4 regions of the Pelotomaculum sp. FP genome follow, and region 2 is predicted to be linked to each of the others. Evidence: riboswitches for the same ligand, from Rfam matches in the RefSeq annotation. Region 2 holds a riboswitch; each other region holds the start of a gene.
What was found. A riboswitch is a leader RNA that binds a small molecule or an ion and turns the genes downstream of it on or off. The one in region 2 is predicted to bind cyclic di-AMP.
Positions count from the first base shown of each region.

Region 1: linked by a shared signal. The riboswitch ahead of Psfp_RS11305 (dihydrodipicolinate reductase C-terminal domain-containing protein) and the one ahead of ablA (lysine 2,3-aminomutase) in region 2 are both predicted to bind cyclic di-AMP.
Region 3: linked by a shared signal. The riboswitch ahead of Psfp_RS21605 (CAP domain-containing protein) and the one ahead of ablA (lysine 2,3-aminomutase) in region 2 are both predicted to bind cyclic di-AMP.
Region 4: linked by a shared signal. The riboswitch ahead of Psfp_RS22110 (CAP domain-containing protein) and the one ahead of ablA (lysine 2,3-aminomutase) in region 2 are both predicted to bind cyclic di-AMP.

Region 1 covers NZ_QFGB01000025.1:30,212-37,832, reverse strand. The annotation lists gene Psfp_RS22650 (hypothetical protein) at 103-357, shown strand; gene Psfp_RS22645 (DUF2680 domain-containing protein) at 318-614, shown strand; gene Psfp_RS11310 (universal stress protein) at 864-1,301, opposite strand; gene Psfp_RS11305 (dihydrodipicolinate reductase C-terminal domain-containing protein) at 1,487-2,266, opposite strand; cyclic di-AMP (ydaO/yuaA leader) riboswitch at 2,416-2,575, opposite strand; gene Psfp_RS11300 (aldolase/citrate lyase family protein) at 2,895-3,725, shown strand; gene Psfp_RS11295 (NAD-dependent epimerase/dehydratase family protein) at 3,718-4,755, shown strand; gene Psfp_RS11290 (glycosyltransferase family 2 protein) at 4,757-5,674, shown strand; gene Psfp_RS11285 (class I SAM-dependent methyltransferase) at 5,655-6,347, shown strand; gene Psfp_RS11280 (glycosyltransferase family 39 protein) at 6,344-7,621, shown strand, end outside.
Region 2 covers NZ_QFGB01000032.1:31,772-39,392, forward strand. The annotation lists gene Psfp_RS13015 (efflux RND transporter periplasmic adaptor subunit) at 1-1,169, opposite strand, end outside; gene Psfp_RS13020 (HAMP domain-containing sensor histidine kinase) at 1,469-2,938, shown strand; gene Psfp_RS13025 (response regulator transcription factor) at 2,966-3,661, shown strand; gene Psfp_RS13030 (mechanosensitive ion channel family protein) at 3,713-4,804, opposite strand; cyclic di-AMP (ydaO/yuaA leader) riboswitch at 5,096-5,250, shown strand; gene ablA (lysine 2,3-aminomutase) at 5,390-6,688, shown strand; gene ablB (putative beta-lysine N-acetyltransferase) at 6,663-7,553, shown strand; gene Psfp_RS13045 (YraN family protein) at 7,612-7,621, opposite strand, start outside.
Region 3 covers NZ_QFGB01000019.1:46,143-53,763, reverse strand. The annotation lists gene Psfp_RS09615 (CAP domain-containing protein) at 1-369, shown strand, start outside; gene Psfp_RS09610 (hypothetical protein) at 457-909, opposite strand; gene Psfp_RS09605 (hypothetical protein) at 1,086-1,664, shown strand; gene Psfp_RS09600 (hypothetical protein) at 1,727-1,942, shown strand; cyclic di-AMP (ydaO/yuaA leader) riboswitch at 2,158-2,391, shown strand; gene Psfp_RS21605 (CAP domain-containing protein) at 2,398-3,144, shown strand; gene Psfp_RS09590 (aminotransferase class V-fold PLP-dependent enzyme) at 3,355-4,539, shown strand; gene Psfp_RS09585 (acyl-CoA dehydratase activase) at 4,595-5,548, opposite strand; gene Psfp_RS09580 (CoA protein activase) at 5,571-6,674, opposite strand; gene Psfp_RS09575 (acyl-CoA dehydratase activase-related protein) at 6,662-7,621, opposite strand, start outside.
Region 4 covers NZ_QFGB01000005.1:12,181-19,801, reverse strand. The annotation lists gene Psfp_RS03315 (SPOCS domain-containing protein) at 1-1,521, opposite strand, end outside; gene Psfp_RS22110 (CAP domain-containing protein) at 1,711-3,135, opposite strand; cyclic di-AMP (ydaO/yuaA leader) riboswitch at 3,203-3,527, opposite strand; gene Psfp_RS03305 (hypothetical protein) at 3,908-4,312, opposite strand; gene Psfp_RS03300 (hypothetical protein) at 4,375-4,791, opposite strand; gene Psfp_RS03295 (hypothetical protein) at 4,889-5,893, opposite strand; gene yabG (sporulation peptidase YabG) at 5,998-6,891, opposite strand; gene Psfp_RS03285 (glycosyltransferase) at 7,034-7,621, shown strand, end outside.

The sequences.
Region 1 (7,621 bases), on a different contig from region 2:
CAAGACTATCACCGTTCTTTCAGTCTTCTAACATACTTCTATCACAATTGTTCCTTATAATAAAAATACAAGCTGCAAAAAAAAGATAAGGAGCGTGATTTCATGATCAACTTCAGGAAACTGCTTGTGGTGGCAACAGTCGCAGGGGTTCTGGGCGCGGCAGGCGCCGCCTATGCGGCAACAGCAAAAACACCGGCAGAAATAACAGCCGAATTGACAGGTAAAACAGTTTCGGAGCTTTACAATGAGCGTGCCGCAGGAAAGACCTACGGCACAATAGCAAATGAAGCAGGCAAACTGGATGAGTTTAAACACAAATGCTTGAGCAAAAGAAAATCATGCTTGACCAGCGAGTAGAGGACGGCAGGCTTACACAGGAACAGGCAGACAACATTTATAACAATCTACAGAACCGCCAGGCTGCCTGTAACGGAAACGGCAATGCCGGAATGGGCAAGAATTACGGCGCAGGCTTTGGACAGGGCAAAGGTATTGGTAACGGAACCGGTGTTTGCGATGGAAGTGGTATGGGCAATGCGAATGGCAAGGGTAACGGAAATGGTTCAATGAAAAACGGCGAGGGTATGGGCTTCGGACACGGATTAAACAGGTAGTTGCCCGAACAGATCAACCAGGCAACCGGCAGAGCCCAGGCAAACCGCATGGCCTGCCGGTTGGGTCGAATTTCATAATAAACTCAGACATTAATGCAGCTCGGGCGGCAACCCCCCTGCTCTCTAGACAATGATCCGCTTTCCGCATAATATGATAGCAAACTTTAAGAATACACATTGAAAAGGGGCATTTCGATTTAAATAATTTGAATCGAAATGCCCCTTTTACACAGTATTTGCAAATTAATTTTACCTTACGATCAAAATTGGTTTTTCAATACCAAGCGTAACTTTGCGGGTTACACTGCCTAATAAATTAAGCACGCCGCTCATTCCGCTGGATCCCATGATCACAAGATCAATATCATGAGAATTTACATAATTGACAATCTCTTCAGAAGGATTCCCCTCAACCGAATGGATGCTGACCTTATTCGACATATCCTCAAGCATGTTTTGGGCTTCGTTTAAAATTTTGCTGGATATTATCCTGCTTTCTTTTTGATAATTTTCGATAAGTTCCGGTGAAAATTTATAAGGATTAGACGGATAATCAATTTTAGAGACTTCCAATACATTTAATATCATAATTTCACTGCCGAATGCGCCTGCTATTTCTTTTGCTTTTTCAATAGCCAGATCCGAAAATTTTGAGCCGTCAACCGGTACGAGTATTTTTTTAAACATAATTCATGCCTCTCCTTCAAAGTAATATGAACAACTGGAGACTTATCATTCTTTCTAAATAATATTTTAAAATGTTTTTGTATGTTATGCAATGAAAATAAGTTTAAGTCAAAACTGTATCGGCACCGATCCTATTGGAGTGCATGCGCGCCCCGTTGGAATGAACTCTGTTATAATCCAACAAGTTACTCATCAACTTCAAAAACATGGGTATTATTGACAAAGTTCAAGGCCACAGCTTCCTCCATAGTGTAGATACCTTTGTCTTTACCCATCAACCATTTGGCAGCATAAATAGCTCCTTGTCCAAAAGCCGCCCTATTTAATGATTCATGTACTATCCGTATGGTCTGATTGGGAAGGCCAAAAATCACTTCATGTTTACCGACTATCCCCCCAACGCGGATGGAATTCACATGTTGCCTTTTATCAAGACCCAGGTCTTCCGCAATCCTCAAAGCTGTTCCAGAAACATCCCTTTTATCACGGAAATGCTCTTCGATAATTTCGATATCAGCGTGGGGAGCGATCCTTTGCAGTACTTTAGAAGCCTCGATCAAGAAATTAATGCCCAGAGTGATGTTAGGAGAATACAACACCGCCGTTTGCTTGCCCAGCGCCTTTAACTGCTCCAGATGAAATCTATCATATTTTGAGATAGCCGACACGATGCGAGTTCCATACTGGGCCGCTTGTTCATAATTCTCAATCGCACTGGCAGATGAAAAGTCAATGATTACATCCACATGATTATCTTGATAAAAAGCTTCGGAATCTATATCTTCTATAGAATAGATCATTCCTTCATTATGATCAAAGCCTAACAAGCGGCTTGCATATTTGCCTTCCATGGCTGTTGATTTTCTCAATACCCAGCTTAACTCGCAGATTTCATCTTTTATGATCTCTTTGGCCACCACTGACCCCGTCCTGCCAAAGCCGAACATCCCAATCGTAATTTTCAAGCGGCATACCTCCTGACTTTTATTCTGATTGCTCGCAGCTTCATGCAGCCATTATTTAGCCACCCCATTCCAGGAACACAAAGCCCCCGGCATATATCTTCCGGGGGTAAAAGAGGTCAAGCAGGCCCAAGCCTGGTTATAGACCGCCTGTTTCCTCCCTTTCAACGCCTACGAAGTTAGCTGACGGATTCGGGCCGAAAGAGTAGCCCTACGATGCCGGCAACCGGTTGAAGTCCGGCCGACTATCGATTCACCCCCGGAAATTGGTTCCCCCGCTTCTCCTAAAGAAGAATTAAGCGAATATGGAGTAATATTAAGTTTAATACATACTGACAACTTATGTAATATACTAAGGTTGTCTGTTGTGAGTATATCACAATAAATTTTCCAGGTCAATCTTATATCGGCGGACTCGCGGCCAAGCATGATTTGGCAAAAAGATACATCAAAACCTATCTGTCATAAGCCAGAACAAATTCATATATTGTAAACCGGGATGAAGATTTTTCATTTTTTATGGAAGGCACTGTCTTCTGAAGGCAGGTAACGTATTAGAAATAAAACTTGGAAAGCTCACCCGTGGGCCCTGGGATTCGTCGCTGGTTGTTGTCTACGGGAGGAGGTAAGTATGACTGATAAGTTTGAACTGGTGCTTTTTTCGACCGATCCTGTATTCATCCGGCAAGCGGTTGCCGCAGGGATTGACAGCATCATGGTTGACTGGGAATCCCTGAACAAGGAACAGCGACAAGCTCTGGCCGATACCCAAATTAATTATGATACCCTTGAAGACTTGCGACGGGTTCGGGCCTGCACCGAAGCGAAGGTCATTTGCCGGATAAACGGTTACGGCACGACAACAGCAGAAGAAGTGGCGCAGGCTGTTAAAGCTGGAGCAGATGAAATTCTGCTCCCCATGGTCCGGACGTTGGAAGAAGTTGAAATGGTTCTGGACTGGGCCGGAGGCCGTTGTGGAGTGGGTATTTTAGTTGAGACCGTTGCCGCGCTTAAGCTTGCCGGACAATTAGCCCGCCTGCCGTTATCCCGGGTCTACGCCGGCTTAAACGATCTGGCCATTGAGCGAAAAACACCAAATATCTTTACTGCCCTGGTTGATGGAACGGTTGAGAATACCCGGCCTTTTTTCACAGTTCCATTCGGCTTTGGCGGGCTTACCTTGCCGGAACGCGGCCACCCCATCCCCTGCCGCCTGCTCATTGCTGAAATGGCCAGGCTGGGCTGCCGTTACAGTTTTTTACGGCGCTCTTTTCACAGGGATATCCGGGGGCGTGATATGGCCGCCGAGATTCACCGCCTTCTTGGAGCGCTGAAAGAAGCACAACAGAGGTCGCCTGAGGACGTGGCCCGGGACCGGCACGCTCTCGAAAACGCGGTCCGGGCCTGGCGCGGCGTGATGTCGCGGTCCAGGGACAGAAAGGAGCCCCTCTGTTATGCATGAACTACAGGGCAGGCACGTACTGGTTACCGGAGCGGCAGGGTTTATTGGCGCCAATCTGGTTCAGGCGCTGCTCCGGTACGGCGCTGAAGTCCATGCAATTATCCGACCGAACTCAAACTTGTGGAGAATTGAAAAACTACTTCCTGATTTATACCTTCATGCAGTAGACATAACTGACCGTGAAGGGCTGAAAAAAATAGTGCTGGAAACAAGCCCGGAAATTATTTATCATCTCGCGGCACAGGGCGTATCTCCTGCTTTTCAGGAGCGCTACGAGATTTTAAGAACCAATATTCTTGGTACATTTAACCTTTTAGAGGCAACTGCGCCTTTGGACTATCAGCTCTTTGTTCATTTGGGGGGCTCTTCGGAATACGGCGCGAAGCACGGGCCCATGCGGGAATTGGACTGCCCGGAGCCTCTAACTTTCTATGGTACGGCCAAGGCTGCGGCGACACTGCTTTGCCAGCAGCATGCCAGAGCGAACGGCCGGCCGGTTGTGGCGCTGAGGGCATTTTCAGTCTACGGCCCCTGGGAATCACCGTCACGCCTTATTCCTACAGCTATCAGGGCAGCACTGGGTGACCATGAGCTGGCTTTGACTGCCGCCGGCTTCCGGCGGGATTTTATTTTTGTCGAAGACCTGGTGGAAGCTTGCCTGCTTGCCCTGAGAGCGGTAAGGATCTGTACCGGTGAAATCATTAATATAGGGACCGGAAAGCAATGGAGCAACGAGGAAGTCGTTGACCTGATTCAAGCCGTGACCGGACGGCGGATCAAGGTACGGGTGGGGGCTTACCCCGCTCGTGCCTCCGATAAAGCCCACTGGGTGGCCGATATTGGGAAGGCCGGGAGCTTGCTGGGGTGGGAGCCCCGGCATCCGCTCCGGGCCGGGCTGGAGAAAACCATCGCCTGGTTTCTTCTTCATCAGGATGACTACGATGGCCTTTCGCAGGAATTACCAGGTCCGGGAGCAAGGGACGCTGTTTCCGGTCCCGGCAGTTTTGCGCCATTGCAAACGGAGGTTTGAAATGCCATATGAAACTCAGTTACCGTTCCGGGGAAGGACAAATGATGAAGCGCCTGCAGCAGCTGCTCTTCAAGACCCGGAGGTCACCGTTGTTATTCCTGTATACCGGAACCGGGAAACACTTCGCGAACTTCATAGCCGCCTGCGTAAAGTTTTTGAAACAGGACGGAGCAGTTATGAAATTATTTTCGTGGACGACTCCTGCCCCGAAGGCTCCTTTGCCGTCCTGGAGGAACTGGCCCGGGATGATTCCCGGGTAGCCGCGCTGGCCCTGGAACAAAATACCGGTCAACACCGGGCAGCGTTGACCGGGCTGAGATTTGCCAGGGGTAAAGCTATGGTAGTGATGGATGCGGATCTGCAGGATCCGCCGGAGGCAATTCCTGTCCTTCTGTCCAAGATGAAGGAGGGGTTCGACGCCGTTTTTGCCGGCAGGCGCGGTCGCTATGAATCAAGGTTGAGGCTGGTCACCTCCCGCCTTTTCAAGGGACTACTTCACCTTTTGTGCGGCGTTCCCGCTGACGCCGGCATGTTTTTTGTGATAAGCCGGCAAATGGGTGAACGCCTTCTGGCCATCAATGAGCCCCATCCTTTCGCAGTGGCCATGATTGGCTGCACCGGGCTGTCCGTGGCTTCTGTTCCGGTGGTACGGGCCCGCCGTCCTGACGGCGGCTCCGCCTATAGCTCCTGGAAGCGCCTGAGAACCGGCTGTCTCACAGCTGCCCGGGTTCTTGCCTGGAAATGGAACAGCGGCAAACCCTTTCCGGGGCATTTCGTCAGTCCGGTTCCAGTTAAAACATACACCGGAGTCCGTTTTCTCCACGCCGTTGAAAATCCATTGGGAGGGGAAAAGAGTCTTGAACCAAGATTACCGGCAAGAATTACACAGGCACAATCTGATGCAGACGCGCTATTATGAGCATTCAAAAAAACCTCACATGGTACCGCAGGAAACCCTTTACCTGCGGCGCCACGTCGATGAACTGCTGCGCTTTGCCGGCATTGTGCCGGGCGAGCGGCTGTTGGAGGTCGGTTGCGGTAAGGGCCGGTACACTCTCCTTTTGGCTCAGCGGGGTTTGCAGGTGGAAGGCCTCGATCTCTCACCGTTTCTCTTGGAACAACTGCGCTTATTTGACGGCGGGCGCTATAATATTTCTTTGCACTGCACGGATATAGCCGATCATCCCCCTGCGTTGGATGGGCAGTTTGACGCGGTTGTAGGCTTTTTTGTCCTTCACCATCTTCATAGCCTGCCGCTGTGTTTCAAAGCTATAACCCGCCTGTTAAAACACGGGGGGCGCGTATCTTTCCTCGAGCCAAATCCATACAACTTCCTTTACTACGTCCAGCTCCTGGTCACACCCGAGATGACATGGCAGGGCGACAAAGGCATTATGCGCATGCGTCCGTCTTCAGTCTTCCATGCGATGAAGGAAGCCGGTTTCCGCCGGCTTAAAATGACTCGCTTTGGGTTCTTTCCACCTTTTTTGGTGAACAGGCCGTGGGGGGCCAGGCTTGAAAGTACATTGGAACGGGTGGTTATCTGGCGTCCATTCTTACCATTCCAGCTCTTCAGAGGCGAGCTGCCGTGAGCGGTATCAAGGAAGAATGCCCCTTACAGGTAAAAACCAACCCGGTTCAGGTGAGGTTAAGTTTCTGGATTTTCAGCGGGTTGAGCTTGTTTGCCTTATGCTTTTGTCTTAGTATCACCGAGGGTTTCAATATGGCGGATGCAAGCTGGTTTTTACAGGTGGCGCACCGCGTTACATCGGGGGAGGTCCTTTATCGCGACGTGTTTTTTGGCGCCACCCCCCTCTCGATCTACCTGACCGCTATCTTTACCGCTTTATTCGGTACGGAGATCCTGGTCGTTAAAGGAATCACGGCGCTCTGTCTGGTGTTGACTGTTCTTTTATCTTGCCGAATCGTCCAGGCGCTTGGCTTCAATCAGGGATTTCCATACCTGTTGGTCCTGGCGCTGATAGTCTATGCGCCGCCCGAGGTTGCTGTTTACCAACCCCTGGCAAATCTTTTCTTTCTCATATGCTTTTATGCCACTCTAGTGTGGACAAAAAGCGGAAAGGCGGTAAACCGTGCCGTCAAGGGCAAATCCACAGGCGCTTTGGCTGCGGCCGGATTGGCCGCGGGGCTGTGTTTTGCATCGAAACAAAATATTGGAATTTATGCTCTGGGTGCGCTTTTACTAACGCTAACCTTCAATTCCAGCTCCATACGATCGAAGAGGCAGAGCAAGCCGGCTGATATTATTATCGTTTTGTCCGCATTTTTTTTAGTCTCAGCGCTGGTTTTCCTGCCGGTCTGGTTCAGCGGCGGAACCGAAAAACTCCTTGATTACGGATTTTTCAACAAAGGGACATATATCCGCCTGGGAAGAATCTCTTATCTCGACGGGCTCAACCAGTTAGCGGATCTCCTTAGAAATATAGGGTCCTTAGATAATTTGAAAAAGATTTACCTGCTGGCGCCGTTCCTTTTACCACTTCTAACGTTTGGCGCCCTTCTGGCAGCCTGGCTTCATCCCGGTAATGATAAGCGGAATTTAACAACAACAGTGTTTCTTTTTGTCGGCGCCGCCTTCTTAGGGATATTCCCACGCGCCAGCAGAACACACTTGACTTTTGTGATTCCCGAACTCCTGATCGGGTTGACTTATGCCTGGCTCCTGGCCAAACCGTACCTGACCACGCGATGGATACGTCTGATTCAAGCAGGACCGGTATTATGGTTCGGTACCGGCCTGGCTTTTATGCTTATTAATCCCTTGGTGAAGGTTTCAACCGCTGACTATCAGATATCGAACCTTCCTCATTTTCGCGGCGTCTTAATTAATAGCGATAAGCTGAAA
Region 2 (7,621 bases):
TTGGAATCACCTTCCTGTTTTGTGACCACCTTCACCTGCTGCCCATCGGAAAGCAAGCGGTTGCCTTCGACTACAATGCTCTGTCCGACCTCCAAGCCTTTTGTGATTTCAACCTGGGAGTCATTGGACACTCCTGTTTCGACATATACTTCCTTGGCTTTGCTGTCTTCTACAATATAGACAATATGCTGTCCATCCTTATCAATAACTGCATCCACCGGGACAGCAATAACATTTTGCAAAGTTCCTGTGACAAGGTTGATTTTCACAGTCATCCCCGGCTTAATTTCCCCGTCTGGATTGGCTACGGTGATTTCTACCGGATAACCCATGGTGGTCGAGTCAGCCTTTGGAGCTATCGCAGTCACCGTTCCTTCCACAGACTTGTTCAGGGAATCAACGGTTACTGGGACCTTATTTCCCAGATTAATGTTGTTAACCACACTTTCCGGTATCGAAGCCTCTACCTTGACGGTATCGATACTGACGATACTGGCTACATCCTTCGAACTACTTACCATTTCTCCAAGATCTACATCAATTTCACCTATGTAACCACTAATTGGCGCGGTAACCGTATATTCTTCCAAATTATCCTGTGCGGTACTAATGGTCACGTGCAACTTATCAATTTCCTGCTTTGTTTGTTCCAAACTGAGCCTTGCCTGTTCCAAACTGAGCCTGGCATTGACCAGTTTGGTATTCGCATCTTCTAAATCGGTCTTTGATACAGCACCGCTTTCATAAAGAGTACTGATGCGGTCGTAATTGACCTGGGCATCATTTAAAGCCTGAGCTGCAGTATCATAACTAACCTGTGCAGTATCATAACCAACCTGTTTGATACCCAGGTCAGCTTCCGACTCAGCCAGGTTATGAGATGCTTCCCTGGACTCAATTGTAAAAAGAACCTGCCCCTTTTCCACCCGGTCACCTAATTTCACGTTGACCCCGGCAACACGGCCCGAAACCTTGGAAGCAATAGTGGCTTCAGACGATGCCTCAATCTGTCCGGAGGTATTGTAAATCTTGTTCATGTCTGTCTTGCTCACCTGAACAACCTCAACTGCAGTAGAAGATTCTTCATTGCTTAAAGGCTGTTTTTTTCCACATCCGCTAAAAAGAGAACATAATAACAAAGCCAATACCAAAACCGTTAATCGTTTCAACTTTCTTCTCGCTCCCTTCATCTTCTTTTATTTACAAGCATTTATGCATTAGGCAAAACTCTGGAAACTGCATTATGTAAAATCAGCCAGTTCTTCAACCTTAAACATTATAAAAAAAGAAAATAAACTGCCTCTAAATCAAATAGAAAAATTTTCTTAACAAATTTGAAAATCGAAATAAAAATTTTGTACAATATTTTTAAAAAATTTAAGAAACCGTTTTAAAGTAATTAATATTTAGGATTTATAATGGATAAAGAAAAAAATTCCCCAAAAGGCAAGTTCAGAGGAGAAATAGCATGTCCTTAAAATCAAAAATTTGGGCTTCTTACATAATTATGATTATTATTCCTCTTCTCCTGGCAGTTTTGTCAGCCAGGCTGATTCTAAGCAATTATGAAAAGGACCACCAGCTTCAAATAATCGAAATTGCCCTAGAGGAAAAAATGCAGGAGAATATGGATTTTATGGATGAGCTGGATAACACCCTCGCCAATAAGCCGGATAATTTCAAAGATTCATTTTTCCTGTCGCGGATCAACGAAAGAATTTCTTCTTTAAATATGGGAGTTCTGATTCAATACAATGAAAAGTTTATGTATAATTCTGTTCCAGTTAACGCCGAAAAACTTAAACCTTACTTGGTAAAATTTCTCCAACAAGACGTTGCCAATAGATGGGTATCGGCAATCTCAAAAGATTATATTGTAAAGTGCCGGGCTCTCTCTTTCAGTGACGGGACAACCGGCCGCATCTACCTTTTTATGAGCAGAACAGCGCCCTGGGATACTCCGCCGGCCGGCCACACCGGCTATGTGAAATGGGTTTTTTTAATTTTCATTATTTGCATCTTTATGACCAACAGTTTCTTGACCTACCGGTTGTCCAAAAGCTTAATCAAGCCTTTGGATTCGGTTAAAAAAGCGGCTAAAGAAATCCAATATGGAAACCTGGATTATCCAATTAGTTATCCGGTAAAGAATGAAATAGGAGAATTGTATCAAGCCTTTGAAGAGATGCGGATAAAGCTAAAGCAATCACAGGCGCTCAACGCGCAATATGAAAATAGCAGAAAAGAGCTAATATCCAATATATCCCATGACCTTAAGACCCCCATCACAGCAATTAAAGGCTACGCCCAGGGTATTATTGAAGGTGTAGCTAACAACCCTTCGAAAATAGAAAAATATCTTCGAACTATCTTTACCAACGCTGTGGAAATGGAGCGCTTAACAAATGATCTAGTCCTTTTTTCCAAACTGGACATCAAACAAATCCCTTTTTCCTTTGAGTGTGTAGACATTAATAGATACCTTGAGGATGCCAGAGAAGAACTACATTTTGATTTGACTGAAAACAATATAGCGCTTAACTTTGAGTCCTATTATGAAAGCGATGATCTAATCATGGCCGACCGGCAGAGGTTAATTAGAGTCATTCATAACATCATGGAAAACGCCAAAAAACATTTAAATAAACAGGAAAAGGAAATAAAAATAATCTTAAAAGAAGAAAAAAACGAAGCCTTGATTGAAATAAGGGACAACGGTTGTGGAATTCCGGCGGATAGACTCCCTTTAATTTTTGACCGGTTTTACCGGGTAGATTGCGCCAGGAACCGGACAACCGGGGGTAGCGGGATCGGGCTGTCCATTGCCAAGGAGATTATTGAGGCCCATCAGGGGAGGATATGGGGAGAAAGCACTGAAGGTTTGGGGACAAGTATTTTTTTCACTTTAAAAAAAGCTGCCTATTTTAAAAAAGATTAAAATCCCATCAAAGAGGAGGTTAGAAGAATGAAAAAGGTATTGATTATTGAAGACGACCAATGTATTGCGGAACTGGAAAGAGACTATCTGGAAATAGACGGATTTGAAACGGATATTGAACTAAACGGAAGAACAGGACTGCAGCGTGCTTTGCAAGGAAACTACGCGATTATCATATTAGATGTCATGCTGCCTGAAATAGACGGTTTTGAAATCTGCAGGACAATACGCAATAGGAGTAATGTACCTATCATTATTGTCTCTGCCAAAAAAGAAGATATTGATAAAATCAGAGGATTGGGGCTAGGAGCTGATGATTACATGACTAAACCTTTCAGTCCTGCCGAACTGGTTGCAAGAATTAAATCCCATCTTGCCCGCTATAATCGCCTTGTTGATCAAAAAGTTGTCAATCGCCCCGAAGAAATAAAAATTAAAGGACTGGTAATCAATAAAAGCTCCCGGCGTGTTCACCTGAATGGCCAGGAAATTCCATTTACCGCCAAAGAATTTGATCTGTTGGTCTTCTTGGCTGAGAACCCTGATCGGGTGTTCAGTAAAGAACATATTTTTGAAAAGATCTGGGGTGTGGATAATGTGGGAGAGATTGCGACAGTAGCCGTTCACATCCGGAGAATCCGTGAAAAAATAGAAGAAGATACATCTAATCCGGATTATATTGAAACCATATGGGGTACAGGATATCGTTTTAATATTTCCTGATTTCGATTAAGCAATGACCTATCAATAAGTTAAAATTAGGTACCCGGTATCTTATTCTTTATTCTGGTAAATGACCTGCTTGGGATAGGGGATTTCGATACCGGCCCGGTCCAGCGCGTACTTAAAGCGCTTGCGCAGCTCTCTTTCTACAGCCCAGTGTTCACCCGGCAAAGTAGGCGCCACGGCGCGAATATCTACCGATGAAAGCCCCAGTTCAATAACGCCCTGCACCTGGGGCACATCAATAATGGCTTCGATTTCCCGGCAGGCTGCTTCACACTCATCTTTCAATACCTTGATGGCCTGGTCGATATCTTCTTCGTAGGCGATACCCACCGTTACCTGGGCCAGCATGGGTCCCCGGTTGTAGTTGGTCACCTGGGTAATCCCCCCGTTGGGGATGATGCTAAGCTCACCGGTCCACTGGCGGATCTTACAGGTGCGCAGCCCTATTTCCTCCACGGTGCCGGTTACCGCGTCTATTTGCACAAAGTCGCCCACACTAAACTGGTCTTCAAATAATATAAAGAACCCGCTGATGACATCCTTGACCAGGTTTTGCGCGCCGAAACCTACCGCCAGGCCAAGGATACCGGCGCTGGCCAGGATGGCGCTGGTGTTAACGTTGAAAATTTGCAGGATCATCAGGCAGGCCATGAAGAAAACGAGGTAAGTGATGGCGCTACGCAGCAGTATTTCCAGGGTTTGCGCCCGGCGGCCGGTCGTTTCGTGATTATCAAAAACCTGCTTCACAACCAACTGGCCGAAATTAATGGCCAGCTTCGCTCCAACCAGGATCCCGATGATTTTTAACACTTTGGCGCCCAGCGTTTTTAAATCGTCCGGTGAAATGAGCTTCACATTGAAAATTTCCAGGATCACTATAGCCGCTATAAAATAACCCCCATAGAGGATTATTGTCTGCAGTAAAATACGCGCCGAACGTATAGCTTCGTCAGAAATAACCCCCTTCTCTGCCTGCTCGCTATCGCCCTGCCCGCTTTCTCTCAATACCCGGTTCGAGAAGCGGTAAAGCACCTTGATAAGGATGTACGTAAAAACTAATACTAAAACGGATAATACCAGGTCGTATAAGAAAATTTGCATCTGATCGGGGATAAACAGATCCTTAATCCAGTCCATATATAACTCCAGCTGCTTATCGATAATTGTAGCCACCTCGCAATAAAACAAGACTATTGTCGGATATTATATCACAAAAATTTCCGATTTCCCATATGGCTCAGCATTTCCTTCAGCAGTAATTAAACAACCCTGCAAGGCTAAATTTTTAAAACTCAGGCATAAAAAGTGCATGTATCCGTTTACAATGCCATAACTCCGGTATACTGCCATATGCTACCATATATCTCATTTGACATAAGAAATATTTATAACTAAAATTACATCAAGACATATTGAATATCAAAGACCATTCTATCAGCGCCGAGTCTTCCCAAAAGGAAGAGCGGGGGAACCAATTTTTGGGGTTAATCTGTTTGAGACGTGTACATTTCACATCTCAAATGGTAGGGCTACCCTTAGTCCGCATCCGTCAGCTAACCTCGTAGGCGTACAAGGGAAGAATTGGGCTGTATATTTTTTTGGCCGGATCTTTCTTCCGGCCATTTTATTTTCAATATACTTCCTTTTTATTCTTCCTTAACCCCATTGTTACCCTAATGCTGTTTAGCCGGGGGAGAAAAATTGACAGGAGGTATTTAACCTATGAATGCAAAAATCTTATCCCTACAATCCAGAAACACTGTAGACTGGATGGATTGGCGATGGCAAATGAAGCACAGGCTCCAGTCGGTGGAAGAACTGGCCGAATATATCGACTTCAATAATGAGAAGATACGGGATATCCAGATGGCCTGCGATGTCTTCCCTATGTCCATCACCCCCTATTATGCATCGTTGATCAACAAGGATGACCCCAGGTGTCCCATTCGTATGCAGTGCATACCAAATCCCCAGGAACTTATAGAGGGACGCGGCGATATGGACGATCCTTTACATGAGGACGCAGATTCTCCCGTACCCGGCCTGACCCACCGCTACCCCGACCGGGTGCTCCTGCTTGTCACCAACGAGTGTTCCATGTACTGCCGGCACTGTACCCGCAAGCGCAAAGTGGGCGACAACAACAGGTGCACAACGGAAAAGGATATTGACCTTGGCGTTGAATACATTAAAGCCCACCCGGAAATACGTGATGTCCTGCTGTCGGGAGGAGATCCTTTTATACTTTCCACCAACCATTTGGAACGAATCATCCGCAAGGTGAAGGAAATTCCACATGTACAGGTAATTCGCATTGGGACCCGTACCCCGGTGGTCATGCCGCAAAGGATTACTGACGAGCTGGTCAGGATGCTCAAGAAATATCATCCTGTCTGGATCAATACTCATTTCAACCACCCGCGTGAATTCACGCCTGAAGCTGTCCAGGCCCTGGCCAGGCTGGCCGATGCCGGAATTCCCTTGGGCAACCAGACGGTCCTGTTGAGAGGCGTCAACGACTGCCCGGTGATTATCAAGAAACTGTCGCACCTCCTGGTGAAAAACCGTGTTCGTCCATATTATCTTTATCAGTGCGACTTATCCCGGGGCATCGAACATTTCCGTACTCCTGTAGCCAAAGGGATAGAAATCATGGAAGCGCTAATCGGCCATACTTCCGGTTTTGCCGTACCCACTTACGTTGTGGACGCGCCGGGAGGAGGCGGCAAAATCCCGGTCCTGCCTAATTACCAGCTGTCAATGACCAACACCAAAACTGTATTGCGCAACTACGAGGGCGTCATATGTGTCTACGAGGAACCCCAAAACCCTGGTTCCGGTTGCTCCCCCACCTGCTCCTTGTGTAAGGAACACATTATCAGGCATGAACCGGTCGGCCTGCAAAAGCTGTTTGACCCATCCAACCTGACTGTAAGCCTGGTGCCGGAAGGAAACCGGCGCAAAGCTCGCTATACCGCTCGTAAAGGAGAAGCTCATGTCTATCGAAATCAAAAAAAATGAAGATATTTACTTGGATCGCTGGGAAATCATAGAGGGCAATGCTTTTGACTGCCGTATTCTGGTTTCACCCTATAACCGGCGAATTACTGTCTATGAATTCAACCTTACACGGGACCATGCTGCAGGAGAAATGGTTGAACTCCTTGCGGGAAAGGCTTTAGAAAACGGCCTCGACAAGATCTGGCTTAAATCCAAAACCGGTTATATGAACGCTTTTGCAGGCGCCGGGATGAAGTTGGAGGCAGCTATTCCCGGTTATTATAAGGGCAAGGAGACAGCCCTCGTCTTTGCCCTGTACCTAAGCAACCAGCGACAAACACCTTCACACGCCAGAGGCAAGGAATTGGTCGATCAATTGGTATCCAAGTTCAAGGACGGAACAGTAAAACGTATAATTCCTGACGGGATAACGTTTAAGTGGGGTGAAAAGGAGCATTGCCCAGCCCTGGCCCGGTTATACAGAAAGGTTTTTACTACTTATCCATTTCCGGTTTTTGATCCCGATTACCTCAAATCGACCATCGCTCAAGACAGTACTTACTATATAACAGCCTGGCACAACAGAGAGCTGATAGCTGCCTCCTCGGCAGAGATAAACCGCCCCCAGCAAAACGCGGAGATGACTGACTTTGCCACGCTCCCCCAGTGGAGAGGGCACGGGCTGGCCAGTTTTCTCCTGGAACAAATGGAAACCCGGCTGAAGGGTGAACGGTTCCGGTGTCTGTACACCATCGCCCGTAGTAGTTCAATTGGTATGAATAGTGTGTTCGTCAACGCCGGATATGGTTATTATGGAGTATTAATCAAAAATTGTAATATTGGTGTGGGATTTGAAGACATGAACGTATGGGCTAAATTACTATGAAAGTCCTGACGCCCAAAAAAGACTCGCCGGCATCGGCGAGCCTTTTGTTTATGGCAAGCTAAAAAGCG
Region 3 (7,621 bases), on a different contig from region 2:
TTGAGCAAGGTCAACGAGGAAAGAGCTATGTCCGGTTTACCACTGTTGTCAGTCAACCAGAAATTGGTTGAGTTAGCCCGTATAAAAAGTAATGAAATGTTCGAAGAAAATTATTTCAGCCATATTTCACCAGCCTACGGTACTGCGCTTGACATGGTAAAAAGAAGTGGTATAACGGCCAGGGTCATGGGCGCCGAAAATATAGCCAAGGCTAAAACAGCCCTGCGGGTTCATACCTTGTTAATGAGCAGCAGGGAGCACAGAGACAATATTTTGAACCCTCTGCATGATACAATCGGCATTGGAGTACACAGGAGCGTGTATGGGGTTATTGCAACCCAACTCTTCCTTGGCACACTAGATAAGTAAAAGCCTGCTAATGTAACAGGCTTTTGCTTATTTGTTTTCCTTGGTAATTCAGTCGAGCCGGCCACCGACCGGAATTATTTTCTTCTTTCAGGTGAACTGGTATACCGGCAGCCCGTACTGAGTGGCTCCGGGGAATGCGCCAACCCTAACGAATCCTTCTTCCTCCGGTTTTCCTACCGGTTGAAGCTGCTGTCCCCAATATTCATGCCCGTACTGATAGGTCTCAGGAACCGGCAGGTAGGGAGCAGTAACCGGACGGTGGTGTTTGAATTGAAAAACCCCGGGCGCTACCTCTTGAAAACGGGAGTGTTTATACGGCGCCACTGGCTCCAGAGTCTTATCCTTAACCGGCTCACCCTTTGACTGGCCGGCTTGCTTCTCTTCTTCAACTGTACGATCTGTAACTGCAATCACTTTATTTTCCCCACCAGCTGCATCTTTGCTGGGTTTTTTTTCAGGCTCATCCTGGATAACGCCTTCTTTGGACTGACTTTCCCCAGTAAACTGCTGGCGGTAATAAAAGTATGGTTTCCAGTTCACAGCCTCTCACCTCCTAAAGTATAGTATGCAAAAGTTTACCAAGAGGTAAATAGTTTAAACTAAATTCCAAAAGCTTCACCAATTTATATATACTGACATATTTATGAAATAAAAATATAATTATACGGGACTAACGGTAATCCGGTCTATTGTTAGTTCCCTAAGGAGGTTAATTTATGGAAACTGAAGGCTTAAGGCCATTCCCCCCATTTGAGACCGTTTGCATTGAAGTCCCGAAGGTATACGATTTCTGCTTTCAGGCAGAACGACGTGAAAACGTCTGCACGCCCTTAGGTCAATGCTGTCCGCCTGAAGGCGCCACGGTCAACTGTATCATCAACTCCGCCGTTTGTTCTGAAGTTGGCAGGAGCACACCCGATAAAACAGGACGGGCAAATGTCACTTTCGCTGTAACGGTCACTTATACACTGCAGGTCCTGGATGCTGGCGGAATGATAGTTTGCGAGTTTGAAGACCTGATGTTCAGCTTCACCAAAACTGTAGTTCTCTGCGCACCGGTTGGTACCTTTACCAACTGTGAAATTGTCAGTTCCGCATGTACCTGCCTGATTCTCGGCAACCAGATTTGCTGTACTTTCGATCTTTGCTTGGTCATCCAATCCCTGGCTATAGTCAAATTGCTTATACCGAGCTTCGGATTCTGCACGCCGGCCATGTGTGAACAGGTTTCGCCCCAACCCCCGTTCGTCTGTCCGCCTACTCTATTCCCGCCGCAGTGCAAACCGCTCTGCTAAAGAAAGGGGCAGGGCATAACTCCCTTCCCTTCCGGATTGGCATGCACGCAAGGAGGCAAAGGATGTTGCTCTATCAGACGCATTTTACTGTAACGGGTCTGGGCGATTTAGAAAAAGTAAATAAGATGAAAAAGGCCATTTTATGCATAGAAGGGGTTAATAAGGTAGAAATAACAGGACTGAACAGGGTAAGTATAACCTATGACCCCACTAAAGCAATGCCCGGTGTATTCAGTTCTATTATGAGCAGTTTAGGTTTAAGAGCGCCCGGTGGATGAGGAAAGTGCTAGACACGGTAGTTGCCGGGTAAACAAAGGTTGGGCTTCTAGAGAAGCCCAACCTTTGTTTTAGATAAATATTACCATCTTACTTTAATTTTCAACTTCTCATATCTATTTGAAGGTAAAAATATTTTATTAAACTACAGACCCATTCATCGTTTGAAAACGATTTTGTCTATATTGATCATAAAAAATATAATCTGACAGTAATAGTATTAAAAATGCCGAATCCCAGTAATATTTATACTGGGTACGGGGGAACCAATTACTTGGGGTGAATCCCATTTGCGCCATGCGTGTAATATTAGTGTGAAAGAGGACAAGCCTGCCCGTTATTTCTGGTTGATAGTAGCCATGGGGCGCCACAACACACTAATTTGGCAAAATGGGTAGGGTATCTTTCACCGAACCCGCCAGCTAACCCCGGAGGCGCTAAGAAAGGGGCAATCCTGTTGACAAGCATCAAGCGTTTACTGTTCGTGCTCGTCCCTTGTTTATTATTAATTTTGGTCGCCGTACCGGCAGCTATGGCAGCGCCATCAGATCAAGGTGAGGTAAGTTCAAACTGGGGCGATATTTATGGCTACAATGATTACTATGGTTACGGCAATCCAACCGCTACAAATGAGGCCGTACTTGCCGCGACACCAACAACTGCCGCAACGAACCCGCTTCAGTCTTATTGGAACAAGTACTATGGAACTGGATTTAACCAGAAACCGGTCACTACTACACCAACTACACCAACTACACCTACGACCCCAACAACTCCAACAACTCCTACGACACCGACCACCCCTTCCGGGACCAGCGGATTAACAGCCGACGAGGCGCTTATGTTCGATCTGGTCAACCAGGAAAGGGTAAAAGCCGGACTGCCGGCTTTCACACTCGATCAAAAGTTGACGGAACTGGCCAGGATGAAAAGTCAGGATATGTACCAGAACAATTATTTCAGCCACACATCACCAACATATGGCTCAGCGCTAAACATGGAAAGACAAGCGGGCTATTCGGCCAGGGTCATGGGTGCGGAGAACATCGCCAAGGCGGCGACAACGACACGGGCACATGAACTGTTTATGGGCAGTGAGGGGCATAAAGCCAACATTCTCAATCCCCTCCACGACTCAATTGGTATAGGCATCACCAAATCAGGCAGCGGGGTAGTTGTCACCCAACTGTTCAGTGGTGACTAAACAACTGACTAAAATTAAAACCTCAGAAATTTTTCAAAGGTATAATCATTATTCTTCAGGCACGCGAGAGCGTGCCTGTTTTTTTTGCTGCCTCCACGGGGAAATAGAAACGAATCATATGGTACAGAATAAAATATAGTTATACCAAACAGAATAAACCCTGCCAGCTTTGAATGAAAACAGGGCCTGGACCAAGAAAGGGGATACAATTTGATTTATTTCGATAGCGCGGCCACCTCCTGGCCGAAACCTTCTAAAGTCTGGGAAGCCATGGAGCACTGTATAAAATTCGTAGGAGCCAACCCAGGCAGGTCAGGACATCAAATGGCACTGGAGGCGGGACGCCTCGTAGATGAAGCCAGAGAACTTCTGGCCGCCCTGTTCAATATCAAGAATCCTGATCGTATTGTATTTACCATGAACGCCACGGAGGCGCTTAACCTTGCCATTAAAGGCTTGCTCAAGGAAGGCCAGCATGTAATCACCAGCTCTATGGAGCATAACTCGGTAACCAGGCCGCTCTATGTGTTACAGGGTAAAGGTGTCGAAGTCACCAAGGTTCCCTGCGCTAAAGACGGCTCGATCAGCGTCAAAGATATTGAGTCGGCTATTAAACCGAACACCGCTGCCGTAGTAATCACACACGCTTCAAACGTTACCGGGACGATAATGCCGATCGGTGAGATTGGCCAACTCACCAAGAAAAAGGGACTCTGTCTGATTGTTGACGCCGCTCAAACAGCCGGGGTTTTTGACCTGGATGTTTCATTCATGGGTATAAACCTGCTTGCTTTTCCGGGCCATAAAGGGCTGTACGGGCCTACCGGAACAGGCGGCCTTTATATCGACGAGAGGCTGGAGTTGACGCCCCTGAAAGAAGGAGGCACAGGCAGTTATTCCGAGGCGCCCGGACAACCGGAAGTATTGCCGGAGCGTTATGAAAGCGGCACGGTTAACTCGGTAGGTATTGCCGGATTGGCGGCAGGTTTAAAATTTATACGGATGGAAGGAATGGAAAGGATTAGAAAACACGAGATGGACTTAACCAAGCGCTTCCTGGAGGGAGTTTCCGGACTGAAAGGTATCACGTTGTACGGACCGGAAGAGCTTTACAACCGCGCGCCTGTCGTATCATTCAGCCTGGAGGGAAAACCGTCCGGGAAAGTGGGGTATGCGCTGGACCAGCAATATAAAATAGCCTGCCGGGCAGGCCTGCACTGTGCGCCTGATGCGCACAGGACCCTGGGTACCCTGGAGCAGAGACTGGTACGCTTCAGTTTTTCCTATTTTAACACTGAAAAAGAAGTTGACTTTGCCATTCGTTCTTTGGCCGAGATTGCTGAGATACCGCCCGGGGAGTTTAACAAGGGTGAGGATAAATCTTGCGGCTGCTGAAATTTGGGGAAAAAACCGGTATCAAAAACTCGATTCTCATCGCCTTTTACCGGAGCTAAATTACGTCCCATTTTGCACAGCGGGATCCCCAGCGGCCAATTACTTTTTCATTCTCATAAATCTCAACTATCTCGCATACATTCGAGCACCCGTTACAGTCAAAGCTTCCAGTGCGATAGGGAAGACCGGTTACAGCAAATCCTTTAAAACTGGTACTATTACCTCCCGCTGTCTTTTCCTTGGCCAACTGCGCGGCTCCGATTGCACCCATTATATTAAAGTATTCGGGTATAATCACCGGCAAACCCAAGGCTGTTTCAAAGGCCGTCTTAATCCCTACATTGGCGGCAACACCGCCCTGGAACACCACCGGAGGTAATATTTCCTTGCCTTTGGCCACATTGTTAAGGTAATTGCGAACCAGCGCGTCACACAGCCCTTTAACAATGTCCGGGAGTCCATAACCCATTTGCTGTTTATGAATCATGTCCGATTCGGCAAAAACAGTGCAGCGCCCGGCAATGCGCACAGAGGCTTGGGAATTAAGAGCAAGTTCGCCAAAACTGGTAATGGGGATGTTGAGGCGGGCAGCCTGCTGATCCAGAAAGGAACCGGTTCCTGCGGCACATACTGTGTTCATGGCAAAATCAGTAACGATGCCATTCCTCATAATAATAATTTTGGAATCCTGGCCGCCTACCTCCAGAACTGTCTGGACATCCGGCACAAGCATGGAAGAAGCGACGGCATGGGCGGTAATCTCATTTTTTATAACATCGGCGCCCACCATAACTCCTGCCAGGTAGCGACCGCTGCCGGTCGTACCTGCGCCGGCTATCTCAATGTCCGGCGGCACTGCCGCCGCCGCTTCTTTAAGACCTTCCTGGATAACCTCTATAGGTCTGCCCATGGTACGAAGGTAAAGGCCGGTTAGGACATCTCCGGCCTCGCTCATTACAACAATATTTATACTGACTGACCCGACATCAATGCCTAAATATGCTTTCATGACAAATCCTTTCTGTAACTATTTAACCGGTTAAACAATTTCTTCTCGCCGGCAAGAGTTTTTTCCTTCTCATCAGGTCGGTAAATGCCTCCAACCGGGTAGACATGCCTGCTTTCCCGGTCTGCTCGTCCAGGAAAAAAGTAAGTACGGGAATATCATAATCCCTGCTGACCCTGGGCAGGATGGTGCGGGCGACAATTTCCGGGATGCAGGTAAAGGGGGCCAGCTGGATCATGCCATCAAACCCGCGCTTGGCGCAAAGAATGGTGTTGCCGATTGAATCGCGGCCATGTCCTCCTACCAGTTCAGGGAGATAGGGGGCGGCGGCTTCTTTGACAGTCATTCCTTCAGTTGTTTCATTCCAGGTGTTATCCCGGGTCCACCCTGTAAGGAACATGGACCTTTCTACTTCAACCCCCAGATTGCCGAGTGTTTCTTCAATCTCCAGGTTGCTGGCAGGCTCCAGTAATACGTAGATTTCCCCAACAATACCGACCTTCAGTACCATACGTTGGGGATCCTGCGGGATATTTTTCAAGGCTTCCAGAGCAGCCGCTTCAGCTTCAATAATGTGCGGCGTGGTGTAAGCCTGGTCAATCCACTCAAGCGCCTTGCGGTAGACCCTGGAGGTGTTGTCGCTGGTTAGTTCGCGCGGTCTGGTCACATGGCTCATTTTTTCTACGTTGTCCAAAGCCTGTAGTTTGCGCCAGGCTCGCTTTATGTGGGAAATAATGCCTCTTATGGAAACACGCGCTTTGTTAAGCGCCAATACGTTTCTGATGAAGTTTAGAGGGTAATGGCGGGGGGGCTCGAATACGATCATTTTTATATCATGACCAATGTCTTTCAGGATCTTGTGATGAAGCATGGCGTATTCCCCTGCCCGGCAAGGGCCCACACCGCCTGTCGTGACAATGGTATCGGCGCCCATTTCAATACATTCCAGGTAAGTTCCCATTAAGATTTTTAGTGGAAAACAGGCAAATTCGGGTGAATACCGTACGCCAAGATCGAGCGTGCGCTTGCTGGGACGGGGGGGGGGCACCACTTCGTTACCGAGGTCCTCCAGGAGCATTTTAAATGTTCGCCACGATTCACCCATTCTTGGAAAAGTCACTTTCGACAAGCAAGCGCCTCCTTCCTACGTCTGACCATATCAACGAATGCCTCCAGGCGGGTGGTCATGCCTGCTTCTCCTGTTTGTTCATCAATCATCAGGGTCATAAAAGGAATATCACTGTGTTTTTTGGCTTCCATTTCGATTAATTTATTCAACAGGGAGTCAGGACCGCAACCGAAGGCTGTTAAGTGCAGGACCCCGTCAATTTTGTTCTGGTTAAAAAGAAAGTGGGCCGCCTTGAGCGCCCTGTCACTGAAGGTCCAGAAAAGTCGTTTTGGCAGGTTGCAGTTTTTTTGAAGGGCCAGTAAGGCCGGGTGAATATTTTCGGCCGTGATGACTCTAACCCCATACTTCCTTAGCTTATCAATCAAATTCACGCTAATGAAACTGTCGTAAATAGCATAGGGATAACCAAGTACGGCAAACTTCAAACTGGGCTTGACAGAACCGTCAAAATCCGCCCCCCCGGTCTGGTTCTCCAGGAAATCCATGGCCTGAACGGGGCTCCATCCTTTTCTCAAAAGTCTGTTATAGCGGTGCAAAACCCCCACGGCTTTCAAATATGCAAGGAGTACCGATAATATTGGCGCTCCCAGGCGCTTACCGATTGCAAGGTAAGCTTTTACAACCGCAAAGCGGCCTTGTCTTGTATCCATGCGGACATCGATAATAGGCGGTACATTCTCAATAGAATACCGGATCATATCGGGCAGGCCAAGAAATTTGGGACAGTAAACTGTTCTCCGGTTCAGGCAGACCACCCTTGGGATGTAAAGGTAATCGACCTTGTCTTTAATATCCATAACATGGCCGTAGAATAGTTTAACAGGTACACAGGCGTCAGCCAGCGCCTCACGAGTCCCTTGATCCAAAATACTTTTGGTGGTCCTGCCGGATGTTACTACCTGGACGCCGAGTTCATTGAAAAAGGTCCGCCACATAGGGTAGTAAAG
Region 4 (7,621 bases), on a different contig from region 2:
GATAACCTGACCCACCTCGATGACATCCGGGTTGGTTATTTGTGGATTTAGCTCCAGGATCATTGGAACAGTTACTCTATGAGCAGCCGCAATCTTTCCAAGGGTATCACCGGCCCTAACGACATAATCAATGGGCGGACAGGGGGTCTCGGTTGGAGTAACTGTTGGTACCACTTCCTCAGGCACATAGACATCTTGCTGGATCATTTCGGTAACGGTTGCCGATACGCTCAGCACGACCTCGGTATGGACATCCACGCCAACCTGGTCAGCGCTTACGAACTCCGGCTCAACTGTTACGTCGACATCCATGCCCGGCTTGGCGTCCTCAATGATGACAAAGGTACGGAAATTAAGTTGCTGGTGCAAGGCGTGCACAGCCTGGTCAGGCTCGGTGCTCACGTAAACAATCTCCACATTTACGTAGCCACGGATGATAACTTTGCCCTTAAGTATTTTGGTATCGGTTATTTCAGCATGGTCGACAATTGCATCAAGGACTTTCATTATGTCGGGCTTCGACTCAGGAACTGCAATACTTTCTCTCAACACCACCTGGGTGTCCCCGGCTCCGATTTCGCGGTCTACTTTCAGCTTTCTCTTGGTATAACCTTCCTCATTCTTTAATAGGGTTGGGACATCATGCAAAGTCCTTGTTTCAGAAACAAACACGGTTAGCTTGATGATAACGTCCGCCCTCAGCGCAGGGTCGATTACCGGTTCTACATCCGCTGCTTCAACCTCTGCCAGCACGTGGACATTCATACCTGGCTGAGCATCCGGGACCTCCACGAAAGCACTGAATCTGATGGTATGGTGCAGGTCGTGAACCGACTGCCGGGGTTCGAATGCGACATAAAGGATCTGGAGTCTGACCTCGCCGTCTACAATGACCTTGTTGGCCACCAGTCTCTTATCGGTTATTACAGCCTCCGCCTTGACCTTGAGGATTTTTTCAACTTCCGGCTTTTCTTCAGGTACTTCAAATACGTCACTGACAATAATCTGCTTGGTTTCTTTGTCCCCAATCAGGTGCTCAACCGTAAGATCCGCAGTCTCCAGGGCCACATTTCCTGCAGGCGTTTCGGTAAGTATCTCCATCTCATCGACTTGGGTTATTTTTGCAAATGTACTCAATACTGCTGCAACGTCAAATTTACGCGGGTTCCTTCTGCTGGTAGTCAGGCTCACATCCTCGACTGTAAATTGAACAAAGTAGTCATCTCCAGGTTCGGCGCCCGGCACATCCACATAGGTCGTGAAATTCAAGTCGTCATCGAATGAGTGGACAGACTGATCCGGCTTAAAAGCAACGTAGGTCACTTGTATAGAGAGTGTTCCTTCTACAATAACTTTGTTGGGGACAACACTAACGTTTCTAACTTTGGCGTCTGCTGTTTTTGACAGAATTTTTTCTACATCCGGCTTCGCTTCAGGAACTTCAATCTGTCCCTTGACTACGGTCTGGACTCTATTTTCACCCTGGACCAGATTGACTTTAAGCCGTTCGGTTCCAGCCATATTTACTCCTCCTTTCAAAACTTTTCTATACTAATATATGAGGGTGATTCAAAAAAGTGCTAAAAACGTAGCGTAAACGAAAAAACGAAAGAAAGAGGAACCAGGTCCTCTTTCTTTCGCTGCTAATTATTACTCTTTTTTGTAAAAAAAGGGTACGTTCATCTGAGCCCTAAGAAGGGGCGGCCGGATCTAGCCATTAAACATCTGCACAAACATCTTGCCGTAAGGGCCTCCGCTGACTACACCTATCCCTACTTTGGTGTAGTTGCTGTTTAAGATATTGGCCCGGTGCCCCGACGAGTTCATTAAATTTGCGTGAGCGCTGCTAACCGTGGAAGCTCCGGCCAGGTTCTCTCCGGCATAGCTGTACTGCACGCCATACTTCTTCATCATATCGAACGGCGAACCGTAGGTGGGCGAAGTGTGGCTGAAATATCCATTGTCAATCATATCCTGGGCCTTCATCCGGGCCAGTTTGACCAGGGTCGGGTCGCTTTGCAGGGGCTTCAGTCCCGCTTTTGCCCGCTCCTGGTTGACCAGATTAAGCATCTGCTGCTCGTCGGCGGTCAGACCGCTGTCCGTGGTAGGTGTTGTGGGTGTTGTGGGTGTTGTAGGTGTTGTAGGTGTTGTGGGTGTTGTGGGTGTTGTGGGTGTTGTGGGTGTTGTGGGTGTTGTGGGTGTTGTGGGCGTAGTTGGAGTTGTCGGCGTAGTTGGGGTTGACTGAGAACCTGACACCGGCTTGATAAACATCTGTACAAACATCTTGCCGTAGGGCCCCCCGCTGACCACCCCAATACCTACTTTGGTGTAGTTGCTGTTTAAGATATTGGCCCGGTGCCCCGACGAGTTCATTAAATTTGCGTGAGCGCTGCTAACCGTGGAAGCTCCGGCCAGGTTCTCTCCGGCGTAGCTGTATTGCACCCCATACTTCTTCATCATATCGAACGGCGAACCGTAGGTGGGCGAAGTGTGGCTGAAATATCCATTGTCAATCATATCCTGGGCTTTCATCCGGGCCAGTTTGACCAGGGTCGGGTCGCTTTGCAGGGGCTTCAGTCCCGCTTTTGCCCGCTCCTGGTTGACCAGATTAAGCATCTGCTGCTCGTCGGCGGTCAGACCGCTGTCCGTTGGCGCCGGGGATTCTACCGGTGGCTGTGAAGGAGTGGTAACTACCTTTTTCCCTCCGGCAAACATCTGCACGATAATCTTGTAATTACCGCTGGTGATCACCCCAACTCCAACCTGGTCAAAATTGCTGCTCAGCATTTTGGCCCGCGTTGTACCTGAATTCTGCAGCGCGCTAAAGGCTGAACCGATAGTTGGAGCTTTGGCAATGTTTTCTTCCGCGTAAACAAACTCGATCTGAGCAGCCTTCATCATATCCTGCTGAGACCCGTAGGTAGGCGAAGTGTGGCTGAAGTAACCGTTGGAGGCCATGTCCTGGGCTTTTATCCGGGCCAGGCCCGAAAGCGCCGGATTTACCGTGAGTTTCGCCAGACCGGCGTTCGTCCGGGCCTGGTTGATCAGATCGACCATCTGTGATTCATCGGTAGTCAGGGGGACATAGGCGTCTGCCGCCAGGGCTGTTCCCGTTAAGCCCAGGGTCAGCAGCAAGGCAAAAAGGAACATAAACACTAAGGATCTCGGCCTTAGGCCTTTTGACTGGAAGCTCATTAGTTGATTTTCCCCTTTCTTTGTGCCTCCGGAGTTAGCTGACGGGTTCGGTAAAAAGAATAAACCTACCCTTTGAGAGGTGGGACGTTAGACGTGAGATCTGGGAAGTTGGGTGGTAATGCAGCCGTTGGGACATTTGCCGCAGACAACGGAGCGCCTGTCATTTTTCCTCCAACACCCGCTTAATTGGCTGTTTAAATTTCCGCTTTCCGCAACTTTCGTTTAATGTCTCATTTTCTTGTTCTCATGTCCTGGCGCACAACTCAATGGGATTCACCCCTGAGATTGGTTCCTCCGTACCCAAATTTATTGAGATTCGGCCTTTATTCAGTCATCAAGCGCCAGTTAGCTGGTTATTTGGAAAGCTGCGCTATGCGCCCTTGCCAATTACAGCTGCCGGGCCTGCGACTAACATGGTAAAATAAAAATAGGCATGAACAAGATAATGCTTGTACAGCCTACTATACCTGCTAAAGGGACGCGATGGCAAAGCCGGTAATATTAGTTCAAGACCTAAAATATTAGCAACTAAGGTACTTAACTACTGACCTTTCAAATTAACACCTAATTAGAAATAGATGTTAAAATGTAGCAACCTGGCTTATAAAAGCTAAACAAATCTGATCTATACAGGATAATTCAGATTTTCAATGGTTTTTTTATTCTTCTCTCAACATATTCAGGTATTTTCATAGCAGTTCCAAACCTGCTTTTACTGGAAGCGGTTGACAACCGCAGCTTCAATATTCAGGATCTTTAATAAAGTTTCGGCATCTCTCGCAGAAGGACCTGTCAGGAACACTCTGGCCTGTCCGCCGGTGATCAGTTTCCGTATGGTTTCAAGGACCTGTATCTCAGGTGTCCTGTCGGTCTGGAGAGCGTCCTCCCCGTCTCCTCGCAGCGCCGCGACGAACCCATTGTTATAGCCAAGGTTGCTGCCTTCAGCATAACCCTTATCATAACCGGACTCAAAACCCTGGTTGTATCCAAGGTTATAGCCAAGGTTCTTGCCGGCCAGATATGCTTCTTCAGTTAATTTCTTTTTACCAAGCCGGTGGTTTTCCTGACAGCCACGAGCAAAGCTCTTTTCGAAACCACCGGATATGTTATTGCTCATGGTCACCGCCCTTTACCGATGCGCTTAATTCCTGTTCAAACCATAGCATCGGGATAACGCCTTTACGGGCGCCAGTTTTTGATTGCATTGGGGGTGTAAAAAACCGCTCCTAAACCCTCTGTGAGTACCAGACACTCCTGTCCATCCGCCCCATCGACAAAACAGGTCAGAATAAACAATTTTTTCTTCAGCCCTTTTCGAAACCTCTTTAATAACAGTTCATCGAGGTTGTTTAGTTTACCAATCACCTGCCTGGAACCCATAACCACCAGGGAATACCGGCCGTCAGCCTGCCTGTTGAGGGAAATCTGTACAGGTGTTTCACGGCCTTTACCAGACATCTGATGTATCCCTTCAAGATACTGCCGTGCTACCGCTATGGCCTCTTCTCTGTTATTAAATTTGGGACCAATCGCTGGAATGTTTTCTCCCAAAAAAGTCAAGGCAGCGTCGCCTGAGAAAACTGACCGGTAAACCATATGGTAAGCCTCCTCGGTTATTAATATATGGCCGGGATGGCCTAAAGGTGAGGCGGCTTAAATCAAAACTTTAATACTTGCCTGACCTTCACAAACACTAAAATTCAAATCCCAGGCGATCCATCACATTGCTAATCCGGTTAAAAATGGTCAACTTATCCGACCCTGCGAACAACAAGCCCACCGCTTTCCGTTCCTGGTCCAGGATCAAAGCTCCGCTGTCACCCGGTTGGGATATCAACTCGGTAACAACCTGATCGGAAAACCATACCTTCTCATCTTTGTCCATCTCGACCTGCAGCACTGTGCCGACCGATTTTATAGCTCCGTTGGTAAGGCCGGTAGTCCTGCCGCTTTTTTGCACCTTTTTGCCCGGCTTAGCCTCCGCCACTCCCGTGATATCGCCTATTTCAAGAATAGAAGGCGCTACCAGGTCTATTGAATCAATTTTAGCCAGCGCGCAGTCCACCGTGTTCTCAGTACTAAAGCGTTTATAAAACCGGATTTCATAGTCCCTTTTGACTATATTGAGCAGGAAGTTGCCCCCCCGCGCCACAGACGAGGCCACCGGACAATCCGACCTGGCAACACTTTTCTCCAGGGGAACGTAACGCAAAAGTGTACCTATGCGGTCTTTGAGCGTTCCTCCATCGTATGGACCTGGTTGCAGGATGGGGTCTCCGGGTTTGGCCCGGGCCTCCTGAATGCTGGAGCCATTGGCAAGGACATGGTTGTTGGACAACAACATCAGTTCCTTGGTTTGCTTGTCTTTAACCACCGCTCCAAAAGTACCGGCCGTTGACTTGTAGTGTCCTATGCTCACTCCCGGCTGAGCCGGTCTTTCCCTTGAAGTCCTGACTCCAAGCGCGCGGACAACTCCTATTTCAACCACATCGGTATTAAGCCCGCCTATTTTTTCAGGCACCACATGACCACGCATGAGGTTTTCAACAGGCAGCTTTTTTTCCACATAAACAATAAAGGCCGGTTCTCCGGTGTTTTCCGATCCAATCTCCTTATGCCCTATGCCAAGGCCGACAACATTCTGAAGGCGCAACAATTTATCGCGCGTTTTGTTTAGCGCCCTAAAATACCGTTCCATGCGCAAACCCCCTTTAATTGATAAAGGTTGTTCGAAAAGCCTTTCGAACTAGAATTTTTGCCCCTGCACCATCATATGCATGAGTCTTAAAAGGGGTACGCGGCCTAATATGGTGAAACAGGTATACCCAACCGAAATTTTCCTCGTGATTCCATCCCGCCGATGCCGTCAAACCCGGTAATGGTCCCCGCAATGATATCCTTAATAGAAATTGGATCATATATGGAGGTGTAGGCGATTTTCTCCATTACAAAAACCGGGTCGTAGGCGTGAATCATCACACGCTGCGGGGAACTGGCAAAGTTGGCGCCTGCTTTTAGCAGAGATTCATAATGAGATTGGCAGGCGCCGGCAAAAATAACCAGGTCATCCCTGCTTTTCTCATAGTTTCGAGCCACTTTGACCGCTTCCATAAAATATTTGGAGGAGTAGTAATTATCTATATCTTTAAAATTCTCACGTCCCTTTATAAAACCGTCATGCCCGGTAATTACCAGCATGTCGGGAGCATGCTTTTTTAGGAGGTCCTCCACCACCTCAGGCTGTTTCTCCTCAGGGATATTGTAGCCATCGGCGGGAATACTGAGCTGCTTGTAAGTAGTCATACACAAATCCAGGTAATCCCCGTCACCGTCGATATGGAGGACGGTACCAGGTATATCAAACCCTTCCACCTTGCTTTCTTTCTTGGGAGGCTCCTTGTCGCTGTGCACCGCTCTGCCCCAAAACAGTTCACGCTCCCTTTGCCGCCGGGCAAAAATACGGCCCATCTGCTCATTACTCTTCAAAGTAACATCCCGTAGACGGGACATCTGTGCGCCTGGGTCTATCCTGACCAGGTCCTCCATAGGGGCGCTGGCACAGAGTCTTGTATATACTCCCTTCAGCCTGGCGAATTTCTTCCCGTTACTGTATTCAAAAAAATCTATGATTTTAAAATAAATGTCTACACCATAAGACTTGCGCCCCACAACATCTCCCTTATGAAACTCCTCCATGACCAATACCCCTTTTAGGTTTTTCTAATATCATATGAAGGGAGTAATGGTATTGGGATAGTGCAAGGTCGGTAACTTTTCATTAATTTTTCCATATATTACACATTAAGAAACCGGTTTTTAAAAACACGGGAGTGATAAGATGCTGGCTGCTGTAGTGCCGATCAAAAATGAGGAAAAAAGGTTGGAACGGACAATTGAAACCCTTTTGTCCATTCCGGCTGAACTGATTATTACAGTCATTAACGGGAGCAACGATAATTCCTACAACATCGTCCGGCACATCCTGACAGGAAAAATTTTGCCCTTGCACTTCACAGAAACCCTTGGGTTTGATATCCCGCGGGCGATTGGGGCAAAAGCAGCGCTGGAAAGGGGGGCCACCACAGTATTGTTTATAGACGGCGATATGGACGGAAATATTTCTGAAAAAATAATGGAACTTGCCGACATAGTTGGCAAGGGCGCCGACATGGCCCTGACCGACTGTTACCCGGGGGAAAACATTAAAGACCTGTCCCACCTGGCCAACCATGTCCTCAAAGTCCGTTACCAACTGAACCAGACTCTGGGGCTGGAACAAAGCCTCGGCACAGCTTCACCCAGCCACGGCCCACACGCGGTCTCCCGCCGGCTCCTGCTGTCTGTTCCACTGCGTGAGCTGGCCATTCCACCGGTTTCCCTGGCTCTGGCCGCTAAAGGAGGCTTGAAGGTACATGTCGGCACCAGG